DNA from 2 places in the Ruegeria sp. AM7 genome. Region 1 is predicted to be linked to the other one. Evidence: riboswitches for the same ligand, from Rfam matches in the RefSeq annotation. Region 1 holds a riboswitch; the other holds the start of a gene.
The links. Region 1 has a riboswitch for cobalamin ahead of ACR3EG_RS07445 (CbtB domain-containing protein). Riboswitches for the same ligand answer to the same signal wherever they lie in the genome.
Positions count from the first base shown of each region.

Region 2: linked by a shared signal. The riboswitch ahead of ACR3EG_RS17200 (hypothetical protein) and the one ahead of ACR3EG_RS07445 (CbtB domain-containing protein) in region 1 are both predicted to bind cobalamin.

Region 1 covers NZ_JBQFJE010000003.1:748,988-753,840, forward strand. The annotation lists gene ACR3EG_RS07430 (DUF1636 family protein) at 1-154, shown strand, start outside; gene ACR3EG_RS07435 (hypothetical protein) at 151-645, opposite strand; gene ACR3EG_RS07440 (CbtA family protein) at 711-1,409, opposite strand; gene ACR3EG_RS07445 (CbtB domain-containing protein) at 1,414-1,584, opposite strand; cobalamin riboswitch at 1,621-1,825, opposite strand; gene cobF (precorrin-6A synthase (deacetylating)) at 1,869-2,612, opposite strand; gene cobA (uroporphyrinogen-III C-methyltransferase) at 2,605-3,333, opposite strand; gene ACR3EG_RS07460 (cobyrinic acid a,c-diamide synthase CobB) at 3,330-4,658, opposite strand; gene cobM (precorrin-4 C(11)-methyltransferase) at 4,651-4,853, opposite strand, start outside.
Region 2 covers NZ_JBQFJE010000003.1:2,641,968-2,646,820, reverse strand. The annotation lists gene ACR3EG_RS17205 (protein-tyrosine phosphatase family protein) at 47-535, shown strand; gene ACR3EG_RS17200 (hypothetical protein) at 537-944, opposite strand; cobalamin riboswitch at 1,027-1,246, opposite strand; gene ACR3EG_RS17195 (alpha/beta hydrolase family protein) at 1,383-2,240, shown strand; RNA gene ffs (signal recognition particle sRNA small type) at 2,280-2,378, opposite strand; gene ACR3EG_RS17185 (bifunctional 2',3'-cyclic-nucleotide 2'-phosphodiesterase/3'-nucleotidase) at 2,418-4,277, opposite strand; gene nudC (NAD(+) diphosphatase) at 4,456-4,853, shown strand, end outside.

The DNA of each region.
Region 1 (4,853 bases):
ATATGTGTTTTCAGGGGTCGATGTCGCTTCGGACGCCGATGATATCGTGGCGACCTGCCGGACCTATCTGGAAAGCCCCAAGGGCTGGATCGAAGACGCCCGGCCTTGCGGGCGGCTCCGGATGTGTCTGCGGGCGCGTATCCCGGCGCTTTAGTCTACCTGTACCACGACTGCAGCGCTGACCGGCACATTGTCGACCATCAAAGGGCTGTGGCTGTTTGCGTTCAGCGAGACCGAGACTTCGACCTCGCCCTGCGGCAGTTGGTCGATATGCATCCAGTTACCGTACAGCCGGGCCAGTTTCTGACCATTCACGTAGACATGTGCATGCCCCTCGCCGTCGACATCTGGCTTTGAGGCATTTTGTGGCGAGAACTGAAAGTTCTGCGGCACAACATGCAGGTTCCAGCCCGCCATGGGGTCGGGGGTCAGGGTGATCTCAACCCCCGGAGCATCAGCACCAGCAGGCAGGTTGATGGCAGTCGAATGATCGTGTGCGGCTGCCTCGGCGTGAGACGAACTGTGATGTGCAGGATCGCCATGGTCATGGCCGTCGAAAGTGACGCCATTTGCAGCCGCAACCACAAATCCTGCACCACTGCCAAAAACTATGCCGATTGCAAATAAGGCAAGTGAGCGTGCCATTTTATGTTCCTTGATGGTAGTAGAAACACGCCGAGCTGGTCTCGGCGTGTTTATAGGCGTGCTGGTCAGGCCGCAGCTTCGGCACGCTGACTTTCATGTCGCCAGAAGTATCCGGCGAATGCCCCGACCAGAACCCAGGCTACCAGTCCGATGCCAAAGGCGCGTGCGGCAAACAGCGCTCCGATCTCGGTCGGAACGGGGCCGGTGAACACGTCCGGCTCGGGCGCGCCGATCAGATGTGGGGCCAACAGCAAGGCGGCTGCGATCACATAGCTAATCAGGGTGCCGCCAAAGGCAATCAGCCACATGGCAACGCCTGCTGCGGCGACGGTCGCAAACCACCAGATCTGACGCGCAGCGACATCGGCTGCTGCCACGCCGGGCACTTCTGGCGCGAGCGAGAATCCGGGTGCGAGGTGCACGGCAATGAACCCCGCAAGCCCCCACAAAACGCCGGTGCGCCCGTCAATCTTGTGGCCGTTGCCCTCAGCCACGGACATCAGCGCAATCATCATCAGCGCATAACCGGTATAGATAAGCATCGTGAAAATGACGCTCAGCGCATCGCGGAACAGGTCCGAGAACATTCCCGGCAGCTCGGGGTGAGCACTTACGACGTCACCGCCGAAATGGACCAATTCGCCTGATTCATACAGTTCCGCGTGCAGCAACACAGGTTGCACAAAGACCAACTGCAGCAAGGCGGCAATCAGCCCCGCTGCAGCACCAGCGAACAACGCGCTGGTCAGGATACGGCTAAACATGGGTTTAGTGGCAGGGGAAGCCGGTCGCGTGGCGCACATCGTGGGCTGCGTCATGCAGGGCCGCGGCCTGAACGTGGCCGGTCAGCGTGACGACGCCAAGGCCCAGAACCACAGCGAACATAACCGGAAGGATACCAACGCGTGAGGTCGATGCGGTCGTTGCTTGAGTTGCCATTTTTAGTTCTCCTTTACCGTCGCACCCGACGGTTGGTGTTTTCATTCGTGCCTGGCAGGTCTCCTGGCTCGCGGGTCGATGCCTCTGTTCGCCTTCCCCCTGAAACTCAGGAGTGGCTGGTTGAACAGGGCTCACCGCTTACAGTCGCGGGGGCGGCTGTGGATTCGATCGCGCGCGGTCTCACCACATTCCCTCTTAGCTTGCCGGTATTGCCGACAGGACCAGACAGGTTCATTTAGCCGTTACATCTGCTGCAGCGCAATCGTCATTTGCGACGTTTTAGGTCAGATCACGCGCTTTTTGAGAAGATAAATATCCATGATCCACCCATGATCAGCGCGCGCAGCGGCGCGGGTGTCCAGAATCGACTGTGCAACACCGGTCAGAGGGCCGTTGATCAGGATTTCTTCAGTCATGCCCACGTAAGCCCCCCACCAGATGTCATAATCTGCCATCTGAAGATGTTGGAACGAGCACTCACCATCCAACATGACCGCCACGTTTGATGCACCGTCCGGCCACCCTTCGTCGCGAATCCGCCGCCCCGTGGTCACGATGTAGGGTGCACCCAGTTCGTTGATCGGAATCGCGTGGGCCGCTGTCAACGCCTGCAGCGCTGTGATGCCAGGGATCACCCGCGTCGTCGGTTGAGGGTCCAACCGCGCCGCGATTCGCAGTGAGCTGTCGTATAGCGACGGATCGCCCCAGATCAGCAGCGCCACGTGCTGTGCACCGGGATGGGCGGCAATCGCCTCGCGCCAGCGCAGCGCAATTGTGTCGTGCCATTCGTCCACCCCGCGCAGATACCCGTCTTCCGAGCGGCGCTTGGGGATGTCGAAATAGGCGATCTGCGGCGGCGTGTCGGTCACCTGCGCAATGATCTTTTCGCGCAGCCCGGCCAGATCGGCCTTATTCTCGCCCTTGCGGGGGATCAGGATCAGATCCGCCGCGCGGATCGCCTGCGCGCCCTGAAAAGTCACGTGGTCAGGGTTTCCGGTGCCGATGCCGATCAAGGTCAGGTCAAACATCGTCAAACTCTGCCAGCGGGCCATAAAGGATCAGCGCCGGGGCGGTGCCTATCTCGTCCGCCAGTTTTTCGGACAGCGCGCCTACAGTACTGCGATGCAGCTTTTGTTCGGGGGTCGAGACGGATTCGGCCATTAGTGCTGGTGTCTCCAGCGGCAGACCGTGGGCGTTCAGCGTTTCGACCAGCAGAGGAAAAGTCCGCTTGCCCATGAAGACGACGGTGGTCGCATCCGGGTCGGCCAAAGCGGGCAGGTTCAGGTCCTCGGGCAGTTTGCCGCTGACATCATGACCAGTGACAAACTGGACCCGCCGCGCGGTCAGCCTGCGGGTCAGCGGGATGCCCGCCGCCGCCGCTGCCGCCACGGCCGAGGGGATGCCGGGGATGATCTCATACGCGATCCCGGCCGCGCGCAGGGCCACTAGTTCTTCTTCCAGACGCCCGAACATACCGCCATCGCCGGATTTCAACCGCACGACCCGCTGCCCGGTCAGGGCGTAATCCACCAGCAACCGGCTGACATGGTCCTGCTTGGGCGAGGGGCGGCCCGCCCGTTTGCCCACGCCTACCAGATCGGCATCGTCGCGCGCATGGGTCAGGATCGGCCCGCTGCTGAGGTCATCAAACAGCACCGCATCCGCCTTTTGCATCCGGTCCACGGCCTTCAGCGTCAGCAATTCCGGATCGCCCGGACCCGATCCGATGAACGAGACAAACCCACTCATACTGAGGCCTCTGCGATCAGGTGAAAGAACGTGCCCGTGACGTTGCCGCGTACCGAGCCGGTCTGCGGCCCTTCGGCCCCTTCGGCGTCAAACACGCGGGCCAAGGGCGCGTCGGGTTGTTCAATGATCGAAGAATAGTGGAACTCATGCCCCCGCAGGCCCGTGCCTACGGCAAAACCGGGCATCGGGGCCAACAACTCGGCGCGGCGATAGCCCAGATTGAACTTGCGCTTTTCATAGGACGTCACCAGTCCCAACAACCCGGCCATCTGATGCGAGACACCCTCTTTGTCGATCAGAGCCTGTCCCAGCGCCATATAGCCCCCGCATTCCCCATGCACGGGTTTGGTCTGCGCATGTTTCCGCAGGCCTTCTTGAAAGACGGATGCAGCGGCCAGAGTTCCCGCATGCAGCTCTGGATATCCGCCCGGCAACCAGACCAGATCTGCATCCGCCGCAGGGGCTTCATTCGCCAATGGCGAGAACGGTAACACCTCGGCCCCTGCCGCGCGCCAGCCTTCCAGCAAATGCGGATAGGTAAACGAAAACGCGGCATCGCGGGCCAGCGCGATCCGTTGCGCCGGGGGCCGCGGCAGCGCGGCGGACGATGGCCCATTCGGGCCTGAGGACGCCGCCCGCTTGATCGCCTCAAGATCGACATGCTCGCGCAGGAACGCGGCATAGCCTACAATCGCGCTTTCTAGATCGGGATGCTCGACGGCCTGGATCAGGCCCAGATGCCGCTCGGGCAGGGTCAGGTCGCCGCGCCGGGGCAATACGCCCAGAACCGGTAGGCCCGCGCGCTCCATGCCCAGCAGGGTCAACCGCTCATGCCGAGGGCTGGCGCAGCGGTTCAGGATCACGCCGGCAAAAGGTAGGTCGGGGTTATACATCCTGAACCCCAAAGCCGTCGCCGCCGCCGATTGCGCCTGACCGCCCACATCCAGAACCAACACCACCGGCCAGCCCATGCGCAGCGCAGTCTCGGCGCTGGAGCCATGTCCCAGCTCACCGGGTTTGGCGACGCCGTCGAACAACCCCATCGAGCCCTCGGCGACCACGATATCCGCGCCTTTGGCCTGTGCCGAAATGGCGCTCAGCAACGGCTCACCCATAGCCCAGCTGTCCAAATTGAATGAGGCCCGCCCTGCAGCTGCCCGGTGAAAAGCCGGGTCGATATAGTCCGGTCCGCTCTTGAACGGCTGAACGGTCAGGCCATCCTCTGCCAGCGCCCGCAACAGGCCCAGCATGACGGTGGTTTTGCCCGTCCCCGAGGACGGTGCAGAAATCAAAAGGCCCGGAGGGGTCGTCATCGTTTCATTCATCCTCGGGGCTCCAGCTGGACCAAGGGCTGTCGGCGCTTTGCGGGCGATAGCGGCGGTCGTAATCCTTGGAATACAGACAGCTTTCGTCGAACCCTTCGCCCGCCAGCGCGGGGCCGACCATGATCAGAGCGGTGCGGGCGATGCTGTCGTCCAACGCGTCTTTCAGGGTCTCCAATGTGGCGCGAATGATGCGCT
Region 2 (4,853 bases), 1.9 Mb from region 1:
AGGTCAGTTTGCACGGCATAGAAGCTATGTGAAAAGGAGGGCGGGGATGGAGCCATTTGCAATTCACGCGGTCGCGGTCGGGGCTGGTTATGTCGCGCTGGCGCCGCTGCCGGGGCGCGCGGGGGAATATGCGCGGGATTTGGATGTTATCCGCCGCTGGCGGCCCGATCTTGTGATCTCAATGACCACAAGCTCCGAGATGGCGAAGGCCGGGGCGGGAACACTGGGGGATGACCTGCGGGCCGAGGGCATAAGCTGGACGCACCTGCCGATTGTGGATTTTGGCGCGCCGTCGCCGGACACCGAGGCCGCGTGGCCCCGGATCAGCCAGTCTGCCGCGCATATTCTAGCGCGTGGAGGGCGGGTGCTGGTGCATTGCCGGGGCGGGTGCGGGCGGTCGGGGATGATCGCCCTGCGGCTGATGGTAGAACAAGGTATGGCACCCGACGCGGCGTTGCGTCGCTTGCGCTTCGTGCGGCCCTGTGCGGTTGAAACCGATGGGCAGATGCGCTGGGCCAGCCGCGCGCCGGGCTGAGCTACAGCGCCAGATGCTGCTGGGGCTGTGCTGGTTGCGCCGGGGCCAGCTCTGACACTTCAAGCATGGCACAGGGCGGCGCAGGCAACAGGCCGGTCGGACGGGCCGCAGCATCGGGGCCGAACAGCATATCCGCATAACCGTCCAACGCGTCCAGCGAGGCGTCCGTGCTGGTGCCGCAGAAGATGCGAATTTGATCTTTCTGGGCGCGGAATCGGGCGATGCAGCCCTGTGGGCAATGGCCCAGCTCTCCGCTGCCGTCCAACGCGAACTCGTCCGACGTGGCTGGTACTGCGGTTTCCATCGCTTGCACAACAGCTCGTGCCATCTGCGCCAGAGCCGGGCAGGTCTTGCCGGTTTTCTGACATAGGGTTGCACTGAATTGGTGCGTTTTTGTCTTCCAGATCATAATGCGCCCTCCGCGCGGGGAACGGGGCATGGATCAGGTGTGACAGCGCGCTGACAATCCCGCCCGGACACCCCGCCCGAGTTACAGTTTTGCTTTGATGGCAGGTCTCCTGACTTGCGGGTCATCGCGTTGCCGACCTTCCCAGCCTTGCGGGCCAGTGGTATTTAGGCATTGCTTACCGCTTACAGTTGCGGGGGCAGTCGCGGCATTGGATCGTTCCGGCATGACCGGGCAGAACCGCACCGTGTTCCCTTTTCATCCTGTCCCGACACGGGACAAGAACCATCACGCCATCGCTAGCGGCTGAGCGGGCTTTGAGTCAAGCGGGCGCGCGCGCAAAGTGGACGTTTGGTCATCTTGATGCGCCCTTGACTCAGCCCGGCCAAAGAAGTGGGGATAAGGGGTGAACCGAACAGTTCAGATCAGGTGAGCAACGCTATGCTGGATGATACACCCCCCGTCCTGACCGAGGATTTTCGGTTTTCTGCCGGTTCGGCAATGCTGTCGGCGCGCCTGTACCGGCCCGTGACTGATCCCAAAGTCGCCGTGGTTATACATGGTGCGACCGGTGTCCCGAGGGATTACTATCAGCATTTCGCACATTGGCTGGCAGCGGATCAGAGGATCGCCTGCCTGACCTACGACTATCGCGACTTTGGCCACTCACTAACCGGACCACTGCAGGAATCGCGGGTAAAGATGGCGGATTGGGCGCTGACCGACATGCCTGCCGCCAGAGCGGAAATGCGCCAGCGTTACCCACACGCAGAACACTGGAGCATAGGGCACTCGGTCGGAGGGATGTTGGGGCCAATACAACCTGATATCGACCATATAGATCGCATGATCTGTGTGTGTTCGGGGCTGGTGACAATCAGTGATCACCCTTGGCCTTATCGCGCGCTGGCGTCCTTGTTCTGGTATGGACATGTTCCGCTGGCGGTAAAAACAGTTGGATACCTGCCAGGAAAAGCAGTGGGATTTGGGGCCGACCTGCCTGCATCGGTTTATTGGCAGTGGCGCAAGTGGTGCACGGCACCCCAAAATTATCTGCCTGAAATCGGAAAAACGCTGCCAGCTGCAACCTGGGCAGACAAAGGCAAACCGGTCGATCTGTTCACTTTCGAGGACGACCAGATGGTTCCGCCCGAAGCCGTTTGGCGGTTGGCAGATCTGTACGGCTCCAGCGCTCGGCGTCATATGCTGTCACCGCAGGAATTCGGACTGAAGGACATTGGCCATATCGGCGCGTTCGCGCGTCGCAACGCGTCCCTATGGCCGCGCTTGATTGCATAAGTGCTGGGCGTCTAAACCGGTCAAAACTGCGGAGGAATGAAGTGAGAGGTTGGACATCGACCCAAGCGGGGCTCGTTGTGGCTGCTTCCTTCCGGACCTGACCAGGTTGGCGAGGCGCTCGCCCGCGCCAACCTCTCACCGGTGGATATAGGCATTTGGTTCATGCTTGGCAACCCGTCAGAGGGAGAGCTGAATGTTCAGGAAACCTTTCGCATCCGGACCGATGACTTTGGCGCGATAGCGTGCCAGTTCTTCCAGATGTTGGTCCGCGGCCGCTCCGGTTTTCACAAGCGCATGGGCACCGGGTATAGGTGACAACCGAAAAGGCTGGGGCGCCTCTTCCAACGGGTCCATCGGTAAGACGCCCGACAGGTAATCCCGTACAATATGTTGAATCGGAAGGACTGGCAGAGGAATTCGGGTCGCGTTTTCGGCAAACGGGAAGTTCCCGCCTCCGTTGGCACGGTAGTTGTTCAACGCGACAACAAAGCGCTGATTTGCGTCGATAGGGCGGCCATTGAACCGCAATTCGCGAACCCGATGGCTGTCGGGGTGAAGTATTGCGCCACCTGCGTCGAACCGCGCCGGATAGGCAAGGTCGAGCGCGTAAGTCAGCCCGTGTAGCACGTCAAAATTATGCCCGGCACGATTCGCATCCACAAGGTCGGATTGTTTACCCGGGCGCATCTGATTCAGCACGCCAGCGGACATTTCCAGCCAGTCCTTGATTTCAGTGCCCGAGACAATGACGGCCTGCATCTCATTCGGAAATACGTTCAGGTCGGCAACATGGCGCGTACATATCTGCCCGGGTGGGATATCGGTGAAAAACCGAGGCCCTGCACGACCGCCGAATTTCGACGGCGCAACTGCCGACAAGACGGGTAGCCCTGCATAGGCAGTTCCCTGCATATGCTGCCGCAATGCTGCAGCTTGCGCGGCAGCCACAAGCGCCAGACCGCGATCCCAGGCGCAAAAGCTGAAATAGCTGTGCAGATGATGCGACGTGTGTCCAACGGGCGTGTTGCACCGCGCGCGAGTTTCGCGGTGCGCCTTGGCAAAAATTCGCGACAGTTCGGGGTCTTCCGGAACCTCAGTGCCAACAAAGTCGGGTGCGATTGCCTTCAGGTGTGAACGGTGCGTTTCTACATGCCATTTTCCGTCGTCACCGAGTGTCATCGTCAGGTCAATCACACCAAGATGCGACCCTGCACTGCCCGGCATGACAACCGGCTTGCCGTGCACTTGACCTTTGGCACCGTCCACGAACGCAAACCCTTCATGCGACTCGCCTGGCAAAGTCAGATGTGAATGTCCCGCTATGATCGCATCAATCGGTTCGATGGCCGCAAGGGGAATCACGGCGTTTTCCAGATTAGGCTCCGGTTGGGCGGTGCCAATCCCGGAATGCGCCAGCGCGATCACAAGATCGCAGCCAGCGGCCTTCAGCTCTTGCGACACGTGTCGTGCCGTGGACAGGACATCGTCGATGCGGACCTTTTGCTCTAGACGGTGCGCCTCCCAGTTCGCTGTTTGCGGCGGCAGGGCCGAAAAAACGCCGATTTTGATCGGATATTCGCGGCCTCCGGCTTTCATGGTTCGGCTTAGCACTGCCTGCCTGCTCCAAGCACCGGGGCGGTCCAACCGGTGCGCGTTGCTGCATAAGACAGGGCAGGGGGATTGGCGCAAGATACGGTCCAGAACCTGCAAACCGAAGCCGAAATCATGGTTTCCCAATCCGATGGCATCGTAATCCAGCGCTTCGAAAGCCTCCACCAGAGGATGACGGGTCTGGGTTTGTGTTACGGCCCATTCCCCAATAGGCGTTCCCTGCAGTGAATCTCCGTTATCCAGCAAGATGGTCAGGGCATCTTTGGCCTCGGTTCGAGCTTGGCGGATCAGTGTGGCTGTGCGGGTAAACCCAATCATGGGTTCCGGCGCATCCCGATAATAGTCAAACCCGGTCACATTCATATGTAGATCCGAGGTTCCCAAAATCCTGATCGTTGCGCTTAGAGAGGAAGGGGGATGTTGCAATACTCTACTTTTAGACGTTTTTGGTTAACCTATTTCAACAAAAAGAGTATTTGACGCAAGTTTCAAGGCAGAGTTTGAGTTGATCACATTATCTCCTCAATTTCCCGCGAGGCAGAAATGTCGTTGCAACGATCCGGCGCTCGTGGCAGCCCTGTTCCGACAACCTGAAGGGATTGTAATGAAATACGCGGAAACCGTGACGTTTGGCGGGTCGGGACTGGATCGCGCAGCGCATCTGCGCATCGATCCCGAGGGGCTTGCGCAAGTCGCAAACGACCCGGAAGCAAAGTGCCTTTTGTTGTGGCGCGGTAAGGTGCTGGTCGAGGGCGAAGCTCTGGATCGGCTGGGGTTGCTGCCGCTGACGCACGATCTGTTGCGCAATGGACCGGGTGGTATTGTTGAGGATCCGGTCTTTTTAGGTATTTCGGATCACGTTCCGCTGTTCGCTTTGGACATCTCGGGGTGGGACGCCGAGGGGCTGGACCTGTCCGAGGTCGGGGCATTCTTCGACCGTTCCGAGCAACAGCACCCCGCGTTGCCCATCGGGCATGTTTTTGTCGAATTGCGCCGGATCAT